2 regions of the Exiguobacterium sp. s161 genome follow, and region 1 is predicted to be linked to the other one. Evidence: riboswitches for the same ligand, from Rfam matches in the RefSeq annotation. Region 1 holds a riboswitch; the other holds the start of a gene.

Region 1 (21,691 bases):
GACGGACCCACGCTTCTAATTTGTCACCATATAATGCTTGTAACCGTTCATCGAGCGGTTGATTTCCAGAAATCCCGACAACAAGTACGTCTACGGATTGATTCGTTTGCATATAAAACTCCCCCTTTGACTAGTATCTATTAGTATGAAGTGTTTTCAGTCATTTTCCAACTGATAGCCTCTCGACTGACCGCAAACGCTTTCAATACTTCTGTTCGACAATTTGTCGAAATGCTCGGTTTCAAACAATTGTTGCTCGTTTCACAATATGATAGGATTATACAGGTGAAATGTTGAGACACTTCAAGAAACGATGTGTTTACTGTTCCTAGAAATGTCTACGTTTTCATTCGAGGGAGAGTGCGCAGAAGGCTCGTTAAGAGAGAGGCGTTTATGGGTATCTATAGATAGCTAAGAAACGAAGTCGTCGCGTTAAAAAAACTTACTGAAAAGAGGGTAATGCACATGGCACAACATATCAAGGGAATTGGCGCTTCTGCAGGGATCGCGATTGCAAAAGCATTCGTGATGGAAACACCGGTCTTTGAGATTCCATCGCACAAAATCGAGGATGCAGCTGCGGAAAAAGAACGTTTCCAAGCAGCAATCGCAAAATCGAAGACAGAACTCGAAGTCATTCGTGAAAATACCTTACAAGAATTAGGTCCAGATAAAGCGGAGATCTTCTCGGCTCACCTTCTCATCTTAGAAGATCCGGAAATCGTCAGTCAGGTGAACGCAAAAATCGAGGACGAGCAAGTAAATGCTGCAAAAGCACTCGATGAAGTCGCAAACATGATGGTCATGATTTTCGAATCAATGGATAACGAATACATGCGCGAACGTGCAGCAGACGTTCGTGACGTCACGAAACGGACGATGGCTCACCTTCTCGGTATCACGTTCGTCACTCCAGCTCAAATTAACGAAGAAGTCATCATCATCGCTGAAGACTTGACTCCTTCAGATACAGCTCAATTGAACCGCAAATATGCTAAAGGTTTCGCAACGAACATTGGTGGCCGGACATCGCACTCTGCCATCATGTCACGTTCACTCGAAATTCCAGCAGTCGTCGGAACAAAAGTCGTCTTGACGGACGTGAAACACGGCGATCTTCTCATCCTTGACGGTGCAGAAGGTGACGTCATCGTCAACCCAAGCGAAGAGCAGGTGGCTGAGTATGAAGCAAAACGTGCAGCATACATCGCACAAAAAGAAGAGTGGAAAAAGCTCAAGAACGAAAAAACAATGACGGCTGACGGTCATCACGTCGAGCTCGCTGCAAACATCGGTACACCAAACGATGTCAAAGGTGTTTTGGATAACGGTGCAGAAGCAGTCGGTCTCTACCGTACGGAATTCCTCTACATGGATGCAGAGACGTTCCCAACGGAAGATGAGCAGTTCACAGCTTACAAAACAGTTCTCGAATCAATGGGCGATAAAAAAGTCGTCATCCGGACTCTTGATATCGGTGGCGATAAAGAATTGTCGTACCTTGATCTCCCACACGAGATGAACCCGTTCCTCGGTTACCGTGCAATCCGTCTCTGTCTCGATCAAACAGACTTGTTCCGTACGCAATTACGCGCACTTCTTCGTGCGAGTGCATACGGTAAACTTGCTGTCATGTTCCCGATGATCGCAACGATCGAAGAATTCCGTGCTGCAAAAGCACTTCTCCTTGAAGAAAAAGCAAACCTCCAAGCTGAAGGCGTTACGGTATCAGAAGACATCGAAGTCGGTATGATGGTCGAAATCCCAGCAACAGCGGTCATGGCTCGTCAGTTCGCAAAAGAAGTCGATTTCTTCTCAGTCGGAACGAACGATTTGATTCAATACACGATGGCAGCAGACCGGATGAACGAAAAAGTATCATACCTGTACCAACCGTTCAACCCAGCGATCTTAAACCTCTTGAACAACGTCATCACAGAAGCACACAAAGCAGGCAAATGGGTCGGCATGTGTGGTGAGATGGCAGGAGAAGAATTGGCACTTCCAATCCTTCTTGGTCTTGGTCTTGATGAGTTCTCAATGTCAGCATCATCTGTCCTTCGCGCACGTAGCTTGATGACACGCCTCAACAAATCAGAGTGTGAAGCAATCGTTGAGCAAGTACTCGATATGGATACGGCAGAAGAAGTCGTCGACTTCCTCAGCACGACTTTCGACATCAAAAAATAAGTGTTGTCAGACGAATCTGGAGCAATCCAGGTTCGTCTTTTTTTGTCTAATTCAACAAAAAAACAACGCCCCTTTCTAATTAAGAAAGAAGACGTTGTTGAAACGGTGATTATTGAGCTTGTTTCTTCTTTTCTGGAGTAGCTTGTTCCGACAGAATCGGACGCTCGTTCCCCATCAAGAAGATAAAGATGACACCGAGTACTGCTGGAATCAGCGCCCAGAAATAGACGGTTGAGATCGATTCTGCAAGCGACGTCTTGATTGCTGTCGCAACTTCGGGTGGCATCTTCGCAAACGCATCAGCCGTTGGGAACTGTCCACCTGACGGCGCTCCACCTTGCGGCAACCGATCCGTTACAGCTGACGTGAACGTCCGTGATTGAATGATTCCGAGAACCGTGACACCAAGCGTCATCCCGATTGTCCGGAATGTCGAGCCCATCGAGGTCGCTGCGCCCCGACGTTGCATCTCGATCCCATTGATACTTGCTAGATTCAATAGAGAGAAACTAAAGCCAACACCGAAGCCAAGAATGATCATATAAATCGTTACCGCTGTCCGCGATGTCTCAAGCGTCATCGTACTAAGGAGATAGACACCGAGTAGGAAGAAGACCGCTGAGACGATCATGACGTTCCGGAATCCAAACTTGTTCGGCAACTGTCCACCAAGTTGCGCCGAGATGACTGAAGCGATCAACATCGGCATCAGGATCAGACCGGAGTTCGTCGCACTGCCACCAAAGACACCTTGCACGAAAATTGGAATAAACACACTCGCCGAAATGAAGACGAATCCATAAAAGAACGCAACGCCTTGTGTTGCCGCAAATAAGCGACGGCGGAACAGGCTGAACGTAATGACAGGGTCCGCTGCGCGTCGTTCAGCAAATGCGAAGGCAACGAACGCGACGAGTGCTGCTCCGAACAGACCAAGAATTTGTGGCGAAGACCACGCATATTCTTTTCCACCCATTTCAAGTGCGAGTAAGAATAACACCAATCCGGCGACAAGGGTGAAGGCACCGACATAGTCGATTTTCTGTGTCCGGTGCACCGGTGATTCCTGATAGAAGACCGTCACGAGACCAAGGGCAATCAAACCAAGTGGAATATTAATGTAGAACACCCAGCGCCAGTCGAGGGAATCCGTTAATAACGCCCCAAGCAATGGTCCGAAGATACTCGAGATACCGAAAACTGCTCCGAACAATCCACTGATTTTCCCTCGTTTTTCCGGTGGGAAGATATCAAAGATGATTGTAAAGGCAATCGGCATCAACGCCCCACCACCGAGCCCTTGCAAGGCACGATAGGTAGACAATTCAATGATCGAGTCTGCCATTCCACATAAGATACTCCCCACCATAAAAAGGAGCATCCCAAAGAGGAAGAAGCGTTTTCTTCCATACATGTCACTCAGTTTACCGAAGATCGGCATCCCAGCAACGGTTGCGATCATGTAAGCTGACGTGACCCATGCATACTGATCAAACCCATTCAGTTCACTGACAATCGTCGGCATCGCTGTCGCAACGATCGTGTTATCCATCGCCGCGACTAAAATCCCAATCAATAATCCGATGACGACAGGTGTCGTATTCGTTTTTGTTGTAGTCGAAGACATCGACGCACCTCATTTCTCAAAAAATTAGCTAACTCTTATAATAGCTAACTCATTGTATCATCATATGTGCAAAATCTCATTATCAAATGTGCTTTACGATCGTTTCACACAAAAAAAGACGGATCGCTCAGAGCGATCCGTCGCTTTTCTTCTTTACTCTACACGATACGAAATCGCTTCTCCGGCTTCGACCATCCGTCCGACATCAACGTCGACTTTTCGATCGCCGCTGTTCGTGACGATGATTGGTGTCAGTAATGATGGTACGAGTGGTCGTACTTGTTCAAGATCGACATTGAGGAGTGGCGTCCCCGGTTCGACACGATCGCCGGCTTTCGCCAACGCCTCGAACCCTTTTCCTTCGAGTGACACCGTATCAATACCGATGTGAATCAAGATTTCATCTCCATTATCTGCAAGAATACCAATCGCGTGTTTCGTTGGGAAGAACGTCGTGATCTCACCAGAAACCGGAGAGACGACATATCCTTCCGTTGGTTCGATTGCATATCCGTCACCCATCATGCGACCGGAGAAGACTTGGTCCGGTACATCATCGAGAGAACGAATGATACCGCTTAGTGGTGCGACATATCCATCTTCAGGCACGTAAGCCCCGCCACGATCCCCAGCGAGTGGACCGGTATCTGCTGTAGTTCCAGAAGTCCGTGCTTCGTCTCCCGTTGGAACTTGTGGAATTGGATCTGCTTCTGGTGTCTCTTTTGGTTTATAGTTTGGATTTTTCATGATGTCTGCCATCTCAGTCTTGATCCCGTCGGATTTCGGTCCAAAGATCGCCTGGACGTTATCTCCGACTTCAAGAACACCAGCAGCACCTAGTTCTTTCAAGCGCTCTTTGTTGACGCCTGATTTATCATTGACCGTAATCCGAAGTCGTGTGATACAAGCATCTAAATGTTTAATGTTTGATGGACCACCGAATGCTTGTAGAATTTCATACGGTAGATCGCCTGCTTGTGCCGTTGAGGTAGCGGCACCTTCTTTAATCGCTTCGCGTCCCGGAATCTTTAGATCAAACTTCGTAATGACGAAACGGAATCCGAAGTAATAGATGACGGCGAAGACAAGACCGACTGGAATGACGAGCCACCATGAGGTTCGGTTCGGTAGAATCCCGAATAACGTGTAGTCAATCAATCCACCGGAGAACGTCATCCCGATCTTGACGTTCAGTAAATCCATGATCATGAATGAAAGACCAGCAAAGACAGCGTGAACGGCAAACAAGAGTGGTGCAACGAAGACGAAGGAGAACTCGACTGGCTCCGTGATACCAGTCAGGAAAGAAGTCAACGCAGCTGAGAAATAAAGACCTTCGACGGCTTTACGACGATCTTTTGCGACCGTGTGGTACATCGCAAGACAGGCTGCTGGCAGACCGAACATCATGAATGGATATTTCCCGGTCATATATGTCCCTGCCGTAAATGGTACACCGTCCTTCAACTGTGCGAAGAAGATCCGCTGATCCCCATTGATGATCGTTCCGGCTTTATCCGTATATTCCCCGAACTGGAACCAGAAACTTGAGTACCAGATATGGTGAAGACCAAACGGAATCAATGAACGTTCAACGAGTCCAAAGATGAACGCAGACAACGGTTCGTTCGCTTCGATGATTGTTTTTGAGAACGTATTGATACCTGTTCCAATCGGTGGCCAAATGTACGATAAGGCAAACCCGGCGACAAGACTAAACAAGGCAGTTGCAATCGGAACAAAACGTTTCCCTGCGAAGAATCCGAGGAAATCAGGCAGTTTGATTTTAAAGAATTTATTATAACTGTACGCTGCTATCAAACCGGCAATGATCCCTCCGAATACCCCCATTTGCAAGGTCGGTATCCCGAGGACCGTCGCATACGACAAGTCACTCGCTTTCTGTGCTTCCGTGATTTTTTCTGGTGTGATCTGTAAGAATGAACTGATGACCTTGTTCATGATCAAGAAACCGACGATCGCTGCTAGACCGGCAACCCCTTCCCCATTCGCAAGACCAATCGCGACCCCGACGGCAAACAGTAACCCGAGGTTCGCAAAGATGATATCACCCGCATCTTGCATGACCCGCCAGATGACGACTAGCGAATCGTTCTCGAGGAACGGTAAATATTGCGTCAAGTTCGGGTTTTGAAACGCTGTCCCGAACGCGAGCAATAGCCCCGCTGCCGGCAAAATCGCTACCGGTAACATCAGGGCCTTACCGATCCGCTGTAAGACACCAAACACGTTTTTCCACATGCGTATATTCCCTCCTTTTTTTAAACAAACTACTTAGTTCATACCCTAAAATATTCTAGCGCAAAACGATTCTAAAAGATTTTTCCAAAAAAAATGAGCCCTTCCGCAGAAGGACTCATTTCTTAAACATTAGACTGTTTTTTCTTGTTTACGTGATGCGATGACGGCTTGGATTTCAGACTTGATGTTGTCTGACTTCGGTCCGTAGATTGCTTGAACGTTGTTACCAACTTCAAGGACACCAGCAGCACCTAATTTTTTCAACTCATCTTTGTTGACTTTCGATTTGTCGAGAACTTCGACACGAAGACGTGTGATACATGCATCCAAGTGTTTGATGTTCGACTCTGAACCGAGTGCGTCAAGGATACCTTCAGCGAGTTCAGAACCTTGAACAGATGATGTTTCTTGCGCTTCATCTTCACGACCTGGTGTTTTCAAGTTGAACTGACGGATCGCGAAACGGAATCCGAAGTAGTAGATGACAGAAAGTGCAAGACCGACGACGATGACGAGCCACCACTGCGTGCGTCCTGGAAGAACACCGAAGAGAAGGAAGTCAATCAAACCACCAGAGAATGTCATACCGATCTTAACGTTCAACAATTGCATCGTCATGAACGAGAGACCTGCGAAGACAGCGTGAACTGCGAACAAGATTGGAGCTACGAACAAGAATGCGAATTCGATTGGCTCTGTGATACCTGTCAAGAATGCTGTAAGTGCTGCTGATCCAAGAAGACCACCAACGACTGCACGACGCTCAGGGCGAGCTTCGTGGTACATTGCGAGTGCTGCTGCTGGAAGACCGAACATCATGAACGGGAATTTACCAGTCATGAACGTACCAGCTGTTAATGTTGCGTTGTCTTTCAATTGTGCGAAGAAGATCGCTTGGTCACCATGAACGACTGTTCCTGCTGCATTCTTGTACGAACCGAATTCGAACCAGAATGGCGCATAGAAGATATGGTGAAGACCGAATGGAATCAACGAACGCTCGATGAGACCAAAGACGAATGCTGCGAGTGTTGGGTTTTTCTCCATCATAAAGTGCGAGAACGAGTTCAAGCCATCTTGCGCGAACGGCCAGACGAATACGAGAACAAGACCTGCAACCAATGAAACAACTGCTGTGACGATTGGAACGAAACGTTTACCAGCAAAGAATCCAAGGAACTGTGGCAATTCGAGATTATGGTACTTCCCGTACGCCCAAGCTGCGATCAGACCGATGATGATACCACCGAATACCCCAGTTTGAAGTGTTGGGATACCGAGTACGTTTGCATATCCTTGACCGTTAGCCACCATTTCTGGTGTAACGCCGAGCCAAACGCTCATTGTTTTGTTCATGATCAAGAATCCGACGATTGCCGCAAGTCCGGCTGCGCCGTCCCCTGCAAGACCAATCGCGACACCGACCGCGAATAAGAGTGCTAAGTTACCAAAGATGATGTCCCCGGCTGCTTCCATCAATTTTGCAACTTTGATGATTGCATCATTTTTCAAGAACTCGAGTTTTGACGTCAAGTTCGGATTTTGCATCGCGTTACCGAATCCGAGTAGGATACCGGCAGCTGGCAAAATCGCTACAGGAAGCATCAACGCTTTACCGACACGTTGAAGAACAGCAAAAATCTGTTTGAACATGTGTGTTTCCTCCTTTTCCTGTTAAGAGCGAAGTATGATGAATAATGCCAATGATTGAGACGAAAAAAGTCAGACATCTGACCGTTTTTTTACAGAAAAAAATCAGGCACGAGCGGATTGTAGACAATAGACTTATCCCGTTGCATAACGGAAATAAAGCTTCTTGCCCGACATCCCACTCATGCCTGATCGTATCAGTAACACGTAGTCCGTGCGGTCATTTACCTGAATTGTACTGCACTAAGCGTTGCAGATGCATCGTAAGATACGTCGCCTCACCGCGCGGTACCGCTTTCTTCAACTGACGTTCCATGATGGACATCAGCTCCCAAGCAGTATCATAGCATAGCGGATATTCTTCACGCAATAGCTTTTCTACTTTTTCTGGAGCCTCTAGATACTCCCCATTGGAAACCCTTTCAATCGCTGAACGAAGATGCCGAATCAGACGCTTGTAATCAAGCGATTTTCGATCGATTTTAATCTCCAGTCGCTGTTCGATATGACTAGCAATTAAACCGACGAGCTGATGATGGCGGTTGACTTCAAGTACGTCTTTGAAGTTCGTCGCCGAATGAATATGAAGTGCGATGAATCCTGTCTCCGCTGGAGGTAGGTAAAAATTCATCTCAGCACTGATGAACTCGACGATTTCTTCTGCAAGGGCGTACTCTTCCGGATACAAGGCTTCCGTTTCAGCAAGAAACGGATTCGTGACTTCCATTCCTTGTTCGAGTCGCTTGAACGTAAACGTCAAATGATCCGTCAATCCGATATGGATATGTTCGTCGACCTTTTTTCCGAAGCGTGTCTCGATCATCGAGACGATCTCGTTCATCAACGCGATGAAATTTTCATCGAGATGACCGACGAGCGCCTTATATTGATCCTGTTCTTCTTTATCCTTCAACGTGTAGACTTTTTCCAACTTGTCGAGATCTGTCAGTTGATCGCCTGGCTTCCGACCGAAGCCAATCCCTTTCGCGAGGATAATGACTTCCTGATTCGCACCAGTCGAACAAATGACGACATTATTATTCAATACCTTGATAACGTGGTACATTTGTTTATCCATTCGCTCTCAACCCAATCTGCTCTTACACATTTATTTAAAGACATTGTTTTCATTATAACGGTTTTTCAGACACGAAAAAAGCCTACTTACTCAAGTAGACTTTAAAACATTTGGTAACCGCTCTTACGCAAGAAGCGAATCGATAGACCGGCGATGATGATTCCGGCAAGACCAGCCGCGAACATCGTGATATCCGCTGTCTGTAGACCAGCAATCCGGTCCCCGAGATTCGGAATTGCTTCACGAGCATTCGTGAAGTATTCGAGCGTCGATTGGTTGTCGATCATCATGATGATGATGACCGGATAGAGTACGAGCATCACCCATGTACTCCGCAACAACATGTTTAAGATGAATCCGATACTAAAGAACATGACGAGATAAAGCACACTCCCGATCACGGCTTGAATGATATGCATACTGTTCCCCCTTTGAATCTCTTCTAGTATAACCGACAAAAAAGGCAAATGCACGAGTGTACATTTGCCTAAAACGTGAACTTAGAACTTCCCTTTTTTGATCGCAAGACCAAGTTTTTTCAGTTCGAAGAAGTGTTTGTTGTCGATGACTTTTTTCATGAACGATGCATTACGACCGTAAATCTTCTTACCGAAGACCATGCCGATACCGTCTTTATGACCAAGTGAAGCGACCGTTCCTTTGTTCTCGTACGTGAACGTCGATGTTTGACGACCCGCGATGAGTGCTGCGATGTTCTCAGCGACTTTGTGTGCTTGTTGTGTCGCGATTTGTGCAGTCGGTGGGTACGGACGGTTCGAACTTGGATCCATGACTGCTGAACAGTCACCAATCATGAAGACGTTGTCGTGTCCAGGAACACGAAGATCTTCTTCGACGACGACACGGTTACGCATCGCTTCGAAGCCAGATGCTGCAACGACAGGGTTACCGCTGACGCCACCTGTCCAAATGATCGTGCTTGCTTCAATCGTCTCAGTCGTATCGCCTTGAAGCGGACCGAACGTGACGCTTCCTGGGCCACATTCCTTGATGCCGTTACCGAGTTTGAACTCGACGCCTTGGCGCTCAAGCCATTTGTGTGCGTAGTTGACGAGATCAGCATCGAATCCTGGAAGGACTGTTGGCGCTGCCTCGATGTTGACGACACGAACGAGTTCGCGTGGGATGTCATATTGTTTGCACAGTTCTGGAATACGGTTGACGAGCTCACCCATGAACTCGATTCCTGTGAATCCAGCACCACCAACAACGATCGTCAAGAGTGAACGATCTTGTGATCCTGTTGTTTTGTACTGTGCGAATGAGTAATCGATATGTTCCTTGATTTTACGGACGCTGTTCAACGAGCTGATTGTCAGCGCGTGTTCCTTCAATCCTTTGATACCGAATGTTTCAGGAACGCCACCGAGAGCAACGACGACGTAATCGTAAGGAACTGTTCCGCCATCTTGTAAGAGAACCGTTTTAGCAGCCGTGTCGACTTTCTCAACGATACCTTTGACAAGTTTGACGCGTGACGGGTTGATGACATCATTGATGTAGATGCGCGCTTGCTCCGCAGACATCGTACCTGCAGCTGGTTCATGCAACCAAGTTGTTTGGTAATGATAGTCGTGTTTGTTAATCAACGTGATGTTCGCTTGATCGACGCCGAGTTTCTTTTGAAGGTTGACTGCTGTGATCAATCCACCGTAGCCCGCTCCAAGAATAACAATGTTAGGTGTGTTCATGTTCTGATACTCCTTACGAATCGTAGTTTTGTTGTGATTTTCTTCACATTCAATTACAGACGAATGCTCAAAAATTTTGTTCAAATAATGTTCACATGTCTATAAGCCTATTGAAACACTTTTCAGGAATGATTGCAAAAGAAAAATGTAATTTCCCTTAAAAAAATGTGAGATGTTCCGTACTTGCACCTTCACCCCCTACTTCCTATATAATGGACCTATCCAACGCTAGGAGGGAATCAGATGCACCAACCATATGATGTCACGATCATCGGCGGCGGTCCGGTCGGACTGTTCACCGCGTTTTATTCAGGAATGCGCCAGATGAAGACGAAGGTCATCGAGAGTCTACCTCAATTAGGTGGTCAACTCGCTACGCTTTATCCTGAAAAATATATATACGATATTGCCGGTTTTCCGAAAGTAAAAGCACAGGAACTGGTCGATCGGTTGCTTGAACAAGCAAATGAATTCGATCCGACATACGTGCTCGGTGAGACCGTCATCGCTTACGAACGGATGGATGACGGAATCATCCGCCTCGTCACGAATAAAGGCGAGCATTATACAAAGACCGTCATCTTGACGGCAGGAAACGGCTCGTTCGCTGCGCGTCCACTCGGAGTAGCGGATGCAGAACGCTTCGAAGAAACAAACTTACACTATTTCGTCAACGACATGGAACGTTTCAAGGATCGCCAAGTCGTCTTACTGGGTGGCGGTGACTCAGCAGTTGACTGGTCATTGATGCTTGAGCCGATCGCAAAATCCGTCACGCTCGTCCACCGTCGTGACAAGTTCCGTGCCCATGAACATTCGGTCGAACTGTTACACGATTCGTCCGTCAACGTCATGACGCCGTATACACTTGAATCGGTCACAGGTGAGACGCACATCGAGACGCTGACGTTCAAACATGCTGAAAGTGGTGAAGTCGTCGTCGTCGCTGCGGACGATGTCGTCTGTAACTTCGGCTTCGTCTCGTCACTCGGACCGCTCAAAGAATGGGAAGTCGAATTCGAACGCAATTCGATTCGTGTCAATTCGAAGATGGAGACTGCGATTCCGGGCGTCTTCGCTTGTGGTGATATCGCGACTTACGAAGGACGCGTTAAACTGATCGCAACGGGCTTCGGTGAAGCACCGATCGCCGTTAACCAAGCGAAACTTCTCGTTGATCCATCTGCTCGTCACCCGCAACACTCGACGAGTCTGTTCGAAAAAGTAACGAATCATTCTTGAGATAACTGAATGGCTGTAAACAAATAAGAGGTCGAATTCCGGATGACATACCGGAGTCCGACCTCTTATTTTCATGGAATCACATCGAGGACGTGACCAAACATCTTCGACTCCCACAGGAAAAGGAAGCACGATGCGTGCTTCCGTCAGGGATAGGGAAGACCCGACAGATCACATGGAATGGGAACTGGCGCGGCTTACATCCCGCCTAAGGAAAGCGAAGATGTTGAAAACGTCCGATTTCATACGGATGATCTTTTAACAGGTATCCGGTAAACCCGTTGCACGAGTTCCACCCCACCTCGCTCAATCATCGATTCTTCGAAGACCTGACCACCGAATCGCTCGTAAAACTGGCACGCTGGATTATCTCGCAAGACAGAAACCTGCATCGTCTCATATTCCGCTAAGTCCTCAGCGATGCGTTGAAACAACGCTTTTCCGAGTCCTTGTCCTTGTAACGCTTGCAAGACGTAAATCGCATACAGCTCCCCTTCACGCGTATCACTTCGACTGGGTCCACCTTGCGCAAAGCCAACGACTTCTTCTCCTGACACGGCAACATACACGCGCTGATTGACTAATGTCTGTTCCCATTGTTGCGTCCGTTTCACATGCGACAACTGTGCTAAATACAGATCTGGAATGATACCTTGATACGTCTCGCGCCAGGCATCAATATGAACGCGGGCGATAGCTGACGCATCTTCTAGACGTGCTTCACGGATTCTCATAACGGGATGATGAAGCGACGTGTCTCGCGTCCATTACGAACAGTCGGCTCAATTTCTCGTCCGCCGTTCGCTAAGATGACACGGCGAGATGCTAGATTATCAACGCCACACGTCAACAGCACTTGATCGAGTCCACGTTGCCGTGCTTCTTCTAGCGCTAAACGGAGCCCAGTCGTCGCATATCCTTTCTGACGCTCGGATGGTCGGATGCCGTATCCGATGTGTCCACCGTACAACTTCAAGTTCTCCGTCAAGTCATGCCGGAAGTTCAGCGCACCGACGATTCGTTGCCCGTCGACCATCCAGTACGTCGAATGGGTGACAAGACCCGGTCTGACTGTTGTCTCCATTTCCTTCAGTTCCGCAAAATAAGCGCCCAGTGGTTCATATGTGTCTCCGACTGCTTCCGGCACGATCGTTTCGCCCGACTCTCGCCAGTCTTCTAAAAAGGCGCGATACTCTGTCTCCCACGCAAGAGTTGGTTTCATCAACTGCATCATTGGTGATTGCGCACCTCCTCTTCAATCAAACGATCGAGCCAGTCATCGACATGTTGGAACAGATAGCCGGCTTGTTTGGCAGCTGTCGTATCCATATAGAAATCGCGTTCTGGCGCAAGAGGCGATTCATCCTCTCCTTTTGCGACGAGTTGACTTGTCGTCCCCGCAACGCGGTCGATTTTATCCACTAGGTCTTGAATGGATAAGACACCGTCACTTGCAGCGTTGATCGGTCCCGTCAGTTCGGAGCGACCACACCACTCCAGAAAGGCAGCGGCTTCGTAACTTGAGATATACCCCATCTTCGCGTATGTGTTTTCGGCAACAATCGAACGCCCGTCAAGCGCCCGCTTGATATGAAAGACGAGTCGCTCCGTGTAGTCATCTGGTCCGAGAACGACCGGGAAACGGACCGCAACGACTGGGAACGTCGCCCGTTGGAAGAAATAACTCTCCGCTTGGCGTTTCCCTTCACCATATCCATGTTCCTTCTCGAGATCATATTTCCCGGGAAACGGGTTATAGGCACGCTCGGTGATATTCGCACCACCGCCTTCATAGACAGACATCGTCGACGTCAACACGTAACGCCCGACTTTTCCTTCAAACGCGTCGATCGCGAGCTTTGCTTGATACGGTGTGAAACAGATATTGTCATAGATAACATCCCAGTGCTGTTGGCTTAAGTCCTTCATCGTACTACTTGACGTCCGGTCCCCTTTGAAAAATGTCAAGCCCTTCGCAACCGGTGGCGTATGCTCGCCGCGTGTGACGATTGTCACGTCATCCCCCGAATCGGCTAACCGAATCGCAAGCCGGCGTCCGAAGTAGCGTGTTCCCCCGAAGATCAATACTTTTCTCATCCTGAAGCCCTCCCTGTTCGTAGTAGCATTCACTCTCTTAATATTTCGAGTCAACGGAACAGGTCTCCTGTATGCGGACAATAAAAAAATCGTGGACGATGTCCACGATTGGATTCATTAACAGCCACCCGGTGTCCCGGCATTCGTTGCCGTCCGGAACGATGTCCCGCAACCGCATGTTGCGATGGCATTCGGATTCGTGATCGTGAATCCGCCGCCGAGCATCGACTGCTTATAATCGATTTCCAGTCCTTTGACGACCGGGTAATCTTTTTCGTCCACGATGACGGTCACGCCGTGCTGTTCGAAAACGAGATCCGTTTCTTTCTGTTGGTCGAATCCCATTCCGTACGACAGACCACTACATCCACCACCTTGGACGAGCATCCGAAGATTCCGTTCATCTGCTGGTGCCTGCGCCATCATGTCTTGGACTTGTAGCGCTGCTGCCTCCGTTAAATGGATCATGTCATCACCTTCCTTTTCTTTAGTATACGCAACTTCTGAGCGAATCGAAACCTAGTTGCTTGAAACTATCTTGAATTCGTTGTATAAATGGTATGTACAACAAAATAATCGTTCCATCTTCAGGGCAGGGTGAAATTCCCGACCGGCGGTAAACAACTATTATGAGTTGAAGCCCGCGAGCGAATAGGGCGCTATTTGCTGATTCTGTGTAATTCAGGAGCCGACAGTATAGTCTGGATGGGAGAAGATGGCGGCATGAGTTTGAATTTGATCGATTTTTGCAACAATCGATTAGGTTTATTTAATGCGGACTTCTCCCCTGTTGATTTCATCAATAGGGGTTTCTTTATGGACGCAGTCATGCCAATACTTCATCGAGAGGAACGAGCAAAAGGAGACAATACTCGTATGAAACGCACACAAAAAATGGTCACTCTGTCAATGTTAGGTTCAATCTCGTTTGTTCTTATGCTTATCAATTTCCCACTACCGTTCTTACCGAACTATCTGAAAATCGACTTCAGTGATGTTCCTGCTCTCGTCGCAGCGATCATGTTCTCACCGGTCGCAGGTGTCATCGTCGAAGCATTGAAGAACGTGTTATATTACATTTTCCGCGGAAGTGGTGTTCCAGTCGGAGAATTCGCAAACTTCGCTGCTGGTGTCGCATTCGTGCTTCCTGTCAGCTGGTTCTATCACAAAAAGAAATCAACACAAGGTCTCGCAACTGGTCTCGTCGCTGGTACGATCACGATGGCACTCGGTCTTGCGATTCTCAACTATATCTTGATCCTTCCAGCGTATGCATGGTTCCTCGGTATGGACTACATGGCGGATCCAGCTGTCAAATGGACAGCGATCACAGCCGGTATCTTACCGTTTAACGTCATCAAGGCGTTGTTCATCTCGGCACTCTTCATTCCGTTGTTCTTGAAACTACGACCATGGATGATGCGCCGTCAACAATCTGCCTGATCCGAAAAGCTGCGCCCGCTGACGGACACGAATCCCCTCGTTCAGACGAACGAGGGGATTTTTTGGCTGTCCGTGCTCACAGCTCATTCTCTTCGATTTTTAGGTAAATTTTTTCAAGCAACTCTTCCGGCGTCTCGCCTACGACCGTCTCACCATCAACGAGACAAAAATGATCAAGCGAACAAATACCGCAATAGCCGAGGCAACCGTATTCGACGACGTCGACGTTCGGATCACGTTCGAGTTGCTCCATGACGACCTGTGTACCAGCCGCTAAGTTACTGATACAAAATTCAATAATCGGATTCACTTTTTTTCCTCCTTCAAGCAGGAAACGACCTGCCTCATGTCGTATTATACAAGGTCAGACTGATTTAGGGGAACTAAGGGGGATTTTACGTTATGAAGCAATTGGTCGTACTCGGCGGAGGATATGGTGGAATGCGGATTTGTGAGCGATTCAAGGACGAGGAAGTTGCCGTCACGCTCGTCGACCGTCTACCGTACCACGCACTCAAAACGGAATATTACGCACTCGCAGCAGGTACATTATCAGATCGGGATGTCCGGATTGAATTTCCGGAGGGGAAACATCTTACTTATAAATATGGACATGTCATTAAAATCTCACCAGAGACGAATACGGTCCACCTGCAAGACGGATCAGAATTATTCTATGATGACTTGATCATCGCCCTCGGTTGCGAGGATAAATACCACAACATTCCGGGTGCTCAAGAGTTTACATACAGCATCCAGACACTTGAAGAATCGCGCAAGACACAGCAAGCGATCTGTGGTCTGTCACCGGGGTCCGTCGTCTCGATCGTCGGTGCTGGACTATCCGGTGTCGAACTCGCTAGTGAACTGCATGAGAGCCGAAAGGATTTAACGATTCGTCTGTTCGACCGCGGTCCATCCGTCTTGTCATTCTTATCCGACAAAGTCTCATCTTACGTCCAGGAATGGTTCGAGGAGCATGACGTGGAAGTCATCAACAATTCGAACGTCACGCTCGTCACGGCGGACGACGTCCGAAACGGCGACGATACGTACCCGTCGGACTTGACGATTTGGACGGCAGGTACGCAGCCGGTCAAGGTCGTTCGTGATCTCGGCTTTGCTGCAGATAGCGGTGGTCGGATCAAATTGACGGCACATCATCACGTACCGGAATACGATAACGTCTTCGTCATCGGCGATTGTGCCAGCTTGCCGTATGCGCCAAGCGGTCAACTCGCAGAACATCAGGCAGAACAAGTCGTCGACGTCTTGCAAGCGAAGTGGCAAGGGAAAAAATTGCCGAAACTGCCAGAAATCAAACTGCGCGGAATGCTCGGATCGCTCGGGAAATCAGATGGTTTCGGGATCGTCATGGGCAAGCAAGCGCTGACGGGGAAAGTCCCACGTCTCTTGAAGTCCGGTGTCTTATGGAAACACAAAAAGATTAAATGAGCAAAAGAGGTGTCCCGATCTTTGGGATACCTCTTTGTCGTTCACCCCGTCTGACTTAACTTCGCATCAATCGCTGCCGTAATCGTCTTCAGTTTGACGTACCCCTCGTCAATCATCTCATCATCGAGCACGATCAATGGATAAAAATAGACATCCTCTTTTAAGGCTTCCGTCCATTGATCCGATGTTGCTGTCTCGAAATCGACATAGCGAAGCGTCATCGCTTGCTCATATTTCCGTCCGAGGACGGCTTGTAGCCAACTGAACGTCTCTTCCGAGCTAGGTGCCCCGACACAACTCGGACAAGTGACCGCTGTTCCATAAACCGTGATTTCCATCTTGAAGTCCCCCTTTTCAATGCTCTCCTCTTTAGTATACAAGTTTTCCAGATTGAGAACATTTTTCAACCCTGTTACAATGAAACTATACGAAAGGATGTGTTTACGCATGGAAATGTTTGATCAAGTGAATGAAGTTCTTGAAAAATTGCGTCCGTTCCTTCTTCGTGATGGAGGAGACGTTGAACTCGTAGATGTAGAAGACGGAATCGTAAAACTCCGTTTGATGGGAGCTTGTGGTAGCTGCCCAAGTTCAACGATCACATTGAAGGCCGGTATCGAACGTGCCCTTCTTGAAGAAGTCGCTGGCGTCGTTGAAGTCGAACAAGTCTTCTAATACATGAAATCCCGAACGAATTCTCGTTCGGGATTTTTTGATTCATAGAATCCATTCTGCTAACGTATCGACCATGTATGTCGGTTGACGATCCTGACCTTGAATGAAGACGGGTGTATGGACGCCAGAATTGACGTGCATCGTCCGGATGCCTCCATTGATTCCGAATAGAATATCCGTATGGTAGTTATCCCCGACCATGATGACGTCTTCTTTTGACAGACCAATCATCTCCGTTGCGATATCGACCATGACCGGTTCCGGTTTACCGATGAAGAACGGTTCCTTCTCCGTCGTCACGCGCAGGACGGACGTCAAGGCACCGTTTCCTGGTAAGAATCCACGTTCTGTCGGAATGGCAATGTCTCCGTTCGTCGAGATGAAGCGAGCACCAGCACGAATCGCGAGGGCACCGACAGCGAGTTTTTCATACGTGATCTGACGGTCGAGACCGATGACGACGTAATCTGCCGCTTCGGTTGCGACGACGTCTAACCCTTCCCGTTCAAGCGCATCAATCAGTCCTGTCTCACCGATCGCATAGACGCGCGCTTTCGGTGATAGATCAGCGATATAACGACCGGTCGCCATCGCACTCGTCAAGACGTGTTTCGCATCGGAATGAACACCCATCCCGCGTAATTTCTCCGCCACGGCTTCTGCCGTCATCGACGCATTATTCGTCACGAACAAATACGGAATCCCTTCTGCTTGCAGACGATTGACGAAATCGACCGCTTCTTTTACCGGTTCCGTTCCGTTATACATCGTTCCATCTAAATCAAATAAATAGCCTTTTGCCTTCATCCTGACTCACTCCTCGTTTGGTAAAAATGCAGACACCGGTCCGAGTTCTGTCTCGATATACCGGCGAATCGCTTCCGGGAAACGACGTAGCTCTGCTTCCTCTGTCTCAAGTACCGCCCGAATCTCCGCCATACTCGACTGTGTGAATGACCGGACGATCAACGTACGTAACGCAACGAGCTTCTTCAGACTCGTCGCGAGCGGTCCATCGATGACCTTCTCATCTTCTAAAATGAGGATGATATCTTCATAACTTCCCGGATCCCGCATGATGAATCCATCAATCATACTGTTTCCGATGTCGATGACACTTTCGATGACTAAAAAACCGATCCGTTCCATAGCCAGTGCCGTCGTCACCGGATCCCCCGTAACTTCCTTACTTTGTCGAAGTGCCGTCTCATAACAAACGACCGTCTCTTCGATTTTTTGACGATTGACGAAATACATCTTCATTCCCCCTCACATCCTCCATTTTATCGTTATCCGGCAATCCTGAAAAGCAGAAAGGTCATTTGCATCACATTCCCCAATGTGTTATCCTCAATTTAGATTTTTGCTGAAAATAGTATGTCACATTGGTGACGTGGAGGTTATATACATGGAACGGGAACTCGCACTGGAAATCGTACGCGCCACGGAAGCAGCAGCACTAGCTTCTGCTCAATGGATTGGTCGCGGTAAGAAAAATGAAGCGGATGATGCAGCAACGACTGCGATGCGCGAAGTCTTGAACACGGTCAACATGAACGGAACGGTCGTCATCGGTGAAGGCGAACTCGACGAAGCACCGATGCTCTTCATCGGCGAACGTGTTGGAACAGCAAACGGTCCAATCGTTGACATCGCCGTCGACCCGCTCGAAGGTACGAATATCGTCGCCAAAGGTCTCGGTAATGCGATGGTCGTCATCGCTGTCGCCGATCAAGGTGCCCTGCTCCACGCACCGGATATGTATATGGATAAATTAACAGTTGGACCGAACTTGAAGGGGCACGTCTCGCTCGACGATCCACTTGAAGTCATCATTGAAAAAGCAGCTCAATACAACAATAAACGGATTGAGGACGTCACGGTCATCATGCAGGACCGCCCGCGTCACGATCACTTCCGCGAAGCCGCGATGCGAATGGGCGCACGGGTTCGTCTGTTCGAAGACGGCGATGTCTCAGCTGGAATCGCACCACTCTCTCCTGCGACAGGAATCGATATCTTCATCGGTACAGGCGGTGCTCCTGAAGGTGTCATCACGGCTGCTGCCGTTAAAGCGATGGGCGGCGACATGCAAGCACGCTTACACCCGATGAACGAAGAAGAAACTGCTCGTGTCATCCGGATGGGGCTTGAAGATCCGCTTCAACTTTTAACGCTTGATGACCTCATCAAAAGCGACGACTGTATCTTTGCTGCGACCGGCGTCACGACGGGTGAAATGCTCGATGGCGTTAAGTTCTTGACGGATGATATCGTTGAGACGACATCCCTTGTCATGCGTTCAAAGACACGGACGATTCGAAAAGTCATCGCCGAGCATAGCTTATCGCGTAAACCATACTTGCAAAAAGTCCCCCAAACCCTTTAATCTGAAACAGATGTTAGGGAAATGAGGGAAGCTGAATGATGGAAGAACGTGATTTTTTATATGATGATGTCGAACAAACGAAGACACGCTTCGTCAGTTGGATTGGAGAAGCCAGTCGGTTTGATCTCGCCATCACCCACTCGGAGCATTTTTACGGTAAGATTCTCGTCTTGAATCTCTTATCGAATCGCTTTGCGATCATCGGTGCGGACGATTTTGATGAACCGGGCTACATCGCGACGGCGTTTGACGTCGAAGACGATGCGGCAACGGAACTCGAGATGTATCTGCGCGCTTATATCGGTCTATGAAAAAAGCCTTCGTCCGCGGACGAAGGCTTTTTCTTATAAGAGACGATCGTTTCGTTCATTTAGTGTGTTCGGTCCGCTGAAGACGTTCGTATTGTCTGACTCGTCATGGGCACGGCGTTCTGAATGCTGATCCGCTTCATCACCGACGAGTAATACGAATTGACCACTTTCGACCGCATGATTCGCACGATCGACGTCTTCCTTCGTCAAGCCACTTCCGTGGATGGCGTCGCCATGAGAAGCTGTGTCATCTTTTTTGAAGATGCTCTTGATTTCCTGCCAGAGATTACGATGATCTTCCTGTGACAGACGCGTAGATGTCTGTTGGTTGTTCAAATCCGCTAGTTCCTCGATTTGTTCGAGATCGTATTTGTCGTGTGCTAAGACTTTTAAATCAGTCGAGACGACACCGGCAACACGGAGATCGTGCACGGCACTAACAACTTCTGGTACGGATGAGTAAATTCCAACGATTCGCATGGATGGTTCCCCCTATAGGTACATGATACTTATAGTAATAGCCGAATTCCGTCCACTAGAAACGTTTTTCTGTATGACAGTTTGATTACTCGCTTTCCGTCTTCTCTGGTGCAGGTGCGAACTTCCGTTTCAACTTCAACGTATTGGATGAAGAACCGTCGAAGCGAGGTGGTGCTTCTTCTCCTTCTACCAATCCGATCTTCTTGACGATGAAGTAGGCACATCCGAAGTTACAGTATTCGTAGAGATAATCCGCCACATGCGAAATTTTCGTATCGAATGTCGCTTTCTCGTGTTGATCCTCATAGAAGCCACGTAGCCGTAATTGACCGTGCCCCCAGTCCCCCACGATATAATCATATTTCTCTAGGACATCGCTAAAACGACCGATGAAGGCTTCCTCATTAAAACCTTCCCGCTTCTCTTCGACGACCTCATAACGTTCCCGATTGACTTGTATCATTATTCCCACCTCCTGCTGTTCTTATCATAGCATATTCCATTTCGCCTGGCAGACGAAAAACCGTCCGAGCAACTGCTCGAACGGTTTTTGATCGTTAGTCGATCGGAAGTGCTGTTTTATTCTTTTTCGCTGCGTTGACTTGCTCATCCGCGTGATACGACGAACGAACGAGTGGACCTGCCTCACAGTGCGAGAATCCTTTGCTGAGCGCGATCTGCTTCAGTTCAGCGAACTCTTGTGGTGTATAGTATTTGATGACGTCGAGGTGTTTTTTCGTCGGTTGGAGATACTGACCGATTGTCATGATGTCGACGTTATTTGCGCGAAGATCATCCATCGTTTCAAGAATCTCTTCCCATGTCTCACCAAGACCAAGCATCAAGCTCGACTTCGTTGGAATTTCAGGTGCGAGTTCCTTCGAACGACGAAGGAATTCAAGCGTCCGGTCGTAAGTTGCTTTCGCACGAACGGTCGGCGTCAGACGGCGGACCGTCTCGATGTTGTGGTTCATGATGTCTGGTTGTGCATCGATCAGCGTTTTCAATGCCTCAAAGTTCCCACCCATATCTGAAGGCAAGACTTCGATTGACGTCTCTGGATTCATCCGACGGACTTCA
Region 2 (3,516 bases), 430 kb from region 1:
CTTCCGACTCGGTACGTACCGAGTGCTGTTGAACGGATCGTGTCATGGACGGCATCTGCCGTGAAACCGGTTGGACTCATCGACGTGACCGTCAAACAAATCCCGTCGACGGCGATGCTATCACCGATCTTCGTTCCTTCGAGTACCCGGTGCGCCTCAATTTCAAGCGCTAACCCGTTCGGTCGCGGGATCTTTCGTTTTAAGGTTCCGACTTCTTCAATCAATCCGGTGAACATGTCGTCTCCTCCTTTCGGATGTACGTCAGATGGAGATCCGGTCCGACCGTCTCAACCTGGTCGATTTGAAAACGATCTTCGATATCGTGTTGACCATTCCACGCATCGCCTTCAAAAATCGATGGGGCTTGGTAGACTTCGATTCGGTCAACGAGATCTGCCTCAAGGAAAGCGGCTTGAATCGTTGGTCCGCCTTCAATCAAGACACTACGGATGTCTTGTTCGTATAAGCGTTTCAAAATCGCTTCCGGCGTCTCATATTCACCAACGAGGACCGTCACCTGATCGTGACTAATCCGAGGAACACTCGTCAGCCAGTAGGTTGGATTTTTACCATCGCGGAAGACTTGCGCCGTCTCCGGAATCCGCCCCCGGCGATCAACGATTACTCGAATCGGCTCGATGCCTGACGATGCGCGTAACGTCAGTGCCGGATCATCGACGAGCACCGTCTCACTTCCGACGAGGATGGCATCGTGGCGTCCACGCAGGGCACGACCGTTCGCGCGTGCTTCTTCTGACGTGATCCAGCGCTGTTCACCTGTCGTCGCGATCCCGTTCATCGTCTGAGCGATTTTGACGGTCACGGTCGGACGTTTTCGTTCGATCGTCTTCCAGAATACCGTGTAAAGGGCTTCTGCCTCATGCCGTAACAAGCCGACATCGACTTCGATTCCCGCGTCCTGTAGCCGTTTGATTCCGGAACCAGCGACAATCGCATGTTTGTCTTCCGTTGCAACGAAGACTCGTTTGATTCCTGCTTGTAGAATTGCTTCCGTGCATGGTGGCGTCTTGCCGTGATGGTTGCATGGCTCGAGCGTCACGTAGAGATCGGCACCACGGGCGGCTTCTCCTGCCATCCGTAAGGCTTCGACTTCTGCGTGCGGCCCACCGGCAAACCGGTGTGCACCGAAGCCGATGATGCGTCCTTGTTTGACGATGACACAGCCGACACTTGGATTCGGACTTGTTTGTCCGTGTAACATTTGTGCTAATTGCATGGCATAACTCATCATCTGTGACATCGCGTTCACTCCTTTCAAATGAAAAAAGACGCCCCTTGAAAAAGGGGCGTCTGTATAGAAGGGTTCACGAAATACACGGTTCGCTTCCTGCATTTTTTCATGCAGAAAGAGACCGTCTCCTGAAAACATTTTTTCAGAAAACAGCTTGAATCGCGTCGTTTCGTTCTTCTCCCATCCGGACTTTACCGTCGGCCCTGGAATCTCACCAAGTCAGCCATGATGCGTACATCATGGGTCGCGGGCTCGTCGATCGATTGATCGCATCACCGCCGGTTGGGATTTTCACCCTACCCCGAAGAACTGGATTATTGAGTTATACAACTTTAGCCTAGCATATCTTTTTCAAGAAAACAAAGCGCAAATGCTTCTGTCTTGTCTCTTTTTTGATTTCGTTCCACTTCTGTCACCCGTCCCCAATTCGTAATCGACTGCATCTCAAAAACGACCGGAGCACTTGATAGCAGTGCGTCCAGTCGTTATTTTCCACTTACAAATAACCATTCTTCCGGTCATGGAATTCTTGCGCAATCGCCCCGCGCGTCCGTTCATCAGCGAGGACGCGAAGCGCTGTCCGGGCGAGGATTTTTGCTCCTGTGATCAATGCTTCATCTCCAGCTTCTGAACGGGCCGCTTCTTTGAATGCTTCCGTATGGGCGACGAGATCATCTGGTCCAATCTTGATATACGGATGGATCGTCGGGATGACTTGACTGATGTTACCGGCGTCCGTTGAACCAAGACCCGGTCGTTCGTCCAAGTGAACGATTTCGCCGAGCGCCTCTGCTTCTTCTTGGAACAGACGGTCGAACGTCCGGTTGAAGACGAGGTTATCGACTTCATTTTGGAAGGCGATGACATCGAGCGTCGCCCCAGTCGCGAGTGCCGCGCCTTGGGCGACGGCTTTGACTTTTTCCGTGACGGCATTCAATCGTTCCCGTGTCGTTGCCCGGATGAAGAAACGTGCTTTTGCGTATTCCGGGATGATGTTCGGCGCATCGCCTCCATGCGTGATGATCCCGTGGATCCGGACATCGTCTGGTAACTGCTGACGTAAGGCATTGATTCCATTGAAGAGTTGAATGACAGCGTCGAGGGCGTTGATGCCTTCTTCCGGTGACGCCGCTGCGTGCGCCGGACGACCCGTAAAGGCAAAGTCGAGTGGATCGACCGCAAGGGAAGAACCCGTGATCCGTGTTTGTCCCGACGGATGGACCATCAAGGCTGCATCGATTCCTTCCAGTAACTGATGTTTGACGAAACTGCCTTTCGCACTGCCGTTCGGTCCACCTTCCTCGGCTGGTGTTCCAAGGACAACGACACTCCCGCCGACTTCATCGAGCACTTTACTGAGCGCGATCGCCGCTGCGACGCTCGTCGTGCCGATGATATTATGACCGCACGCGTGACCAATACTCGGCAACGCATCGTATTCAGCAAGAAAGGCAATCGTTGCGCCTGGTCGGTCGCTCGATTTCTTCGCGAAGAACGCGGTATCATGCCCCGCGACGCCGAGTTCTACTGTAAAACCTTCCGCCGTTAGACGCTCCGCATGGAGCCGCGAAGCAAAGAATTCCTCGTTCCCGATTTCCGGCGTTGCATGAATCCGGTGACTTGTCTCAAGATACGATTCCCGTTTTTGTTCGATATCCTGTTCAATCGTCTCTACCCATGTCGTGCGTACTGGTGTCGTCATACTGTCCACTCTCCTTTTGAAATTATTCGCCGATGTCGCTCAGTGGAACGAACGTCGGGATCGTACTGCCTTTGTATTCTTTTTTGATGAAGGCCGCGACATCTTTTTGTTGATACAGCGATGCGATTTTTTTCAGTTCTTTTTTGTTCTTGTCTTCCGTCCGTGTCGCGATGATGTTGATGTATGGTTTTGCTGTCTCGTTCTCATGAACGATCGAGTCCTTGATCGGGTTGAAGCCAGCGTCAACCGCGATGCCATTGTTGATGATAGACGCCGCGACGTCCGGTAAGACGCGTGGCGTTTGTCCGGCGACGATCGGAACGATTTTCAGCTTCTTCGGATTCTCGACGATCTTATCGACCGAACCGTTACCATCGAAGTCGTCCGGTAGCTTGATCAGACCTGCTTCTTGCAGTAACAAGAGGGCGCGTCCCATGTTCGTCGCTTCGTTCGGAACAGCGATTTTTCCGCCATTTGGAATATCTTTGACATCCTTGTATTTATCCGAGTAGATCCCCATCGGTGCGATGACAGTCGTCGCAATCGGCGATAGCTTCAAGTT

Evidence for each region. Region 1 has a riboswitch for FMN ahead of KNQ14_RS02405 (ECF transporter S component). Riboswitches for the same ligand answer to the same signal wherever they lie in the genome.
Region 2: it holds a riboswitch for FMN, as region 1 does, so the genes downstream of both, ribD (bifunctional diaminohydroxyphosphoribosylaminopyrimidine deaminase/5-amino-6-(5-phosphoribosylamino)uracil reductase RibD) here and KNQ14_RS02405 (ECF transporter S component) in region 1, are expected to answer to the same signal.

What each region holds. Positions count from the first base shown of each region.
Region 1 covers NZ_JACSNH010000001.1:493,517-515,207, reverse strand. Annotated here, with positions in the region: gene KNQ14_RS02470 (leucyl aminopeptidase) at 1-112, opposite strand, end outside; gene ptsP (phosphoenolpyruvate--protein phosphotransferase) at 466-2,190, shown strand; gene KNQ14_RS02460 (MDR family MFS transporter) at 2,300-3,817, opposite strand; gene ptsG (glucose-specific PTS transporter subunit IIBC) at 3,971-6,079, opposite strand; gene ptsG (glucose-specific PTS transporter subunit IIBC) at 6,209-7,732, opposite strand; gene glcT (glucose PTS transporter transcription antiterminator GlcT) at 7,950-8,807, opposite strand; gene KNQ14_RS02440 (YuiB family protein) at 8,909-9,226, opposite strand; gene KNQ14_RS02435 (NAD(P)/FAD-dependent oxidoreductase) at 9,308-10,519, opposite strand; gene KNQ14_RS02430 (NAD(P)/FAD-dependent oxidoreductase) at 10,763-11,761, shown strand; gene KNQ14_RS02425 (GNAT family N-acetyltransferase) at 12,004-12,495, opposite strand; gene KNQ14_RS02420 (GNAT family N-acetyltransferase) at 12,492-12,995, opposite strand; gene KNQ14_RS02415 (NAD-dependent epimerase/dehydratase family protein) at 12,992-13,858, opposite strand; gene KNQ14_RS02410 (HesB/IscA family protein) at 13,976-14,326, opposite strand; FMN riboswitch at 14,438-14,579, shown strand; gene KNQ14_RS02405 (ECF transporter S component) at 14,735-15,301, shown strand; gene KNQ14_RS02400 (YuzB family protein) at 15,378-15,611, opposite strand; gene KNQ14_RS02395 (NAD(P)/FAD-dependent oxidoreductase) at 15,704-16,756, shown strand; gene KNQ14_RS02390 (DUF1462 family protein) at 16,798-17,094, opposite strand; gene KNQ14_RS02385 (NifU family protein) at 17,204-17,431, shown strand; gene KNQ14_RS02380 (TIGR01457 family HAD-type hydrolase) at 17,474-18,238, opposite strand; gene KNQ14_RS02375 (DUF86 domain-containing protein) at 18,245-18,688, opposite strand; gene glpX (class II fructose-bisphosphatase) at 18,840-19,820, shown strand; gene KNQ14_RS02365 (DUF3055 domain-containing protein) at 19,856-20,131, shown strand; gene KNQ14_RS02360 (general stress protein) at 20,165-20,611, opposite strand; gene KNQ14_RS02355 (YutD family protein) at 20,697-21,074, opposite strand; gene lipA (lipoyl synthase) at 21,169-21,691, opposite strand, start outside.
Region 2 covers NZ_JACSNH010000001.1:70,600-74,115, reverse strand. Annotated here, with positions in the region: gene ribE (riboflavin synthase) at 1-236, opposite strand, end outside; gene ribD (bifunctional diaminohydroxyphosphoribosylaminopyrimidine deaminase/5-amino-6-(5-phosphoribosylamino)uracil reductase RibD) at 221-1,261, opposite strand; FMN riboswitch at 1,421-1,565, opposite strand; gene KNQ14_RS00420 (M20 family metallopeptidase) at 1,749-2,954, opposite strand; gene KNQ14_RS00415 (MetQ/NlpA family ABC transporter substrate-binding protein) at 2,977-3,516, opposite strand, start outside.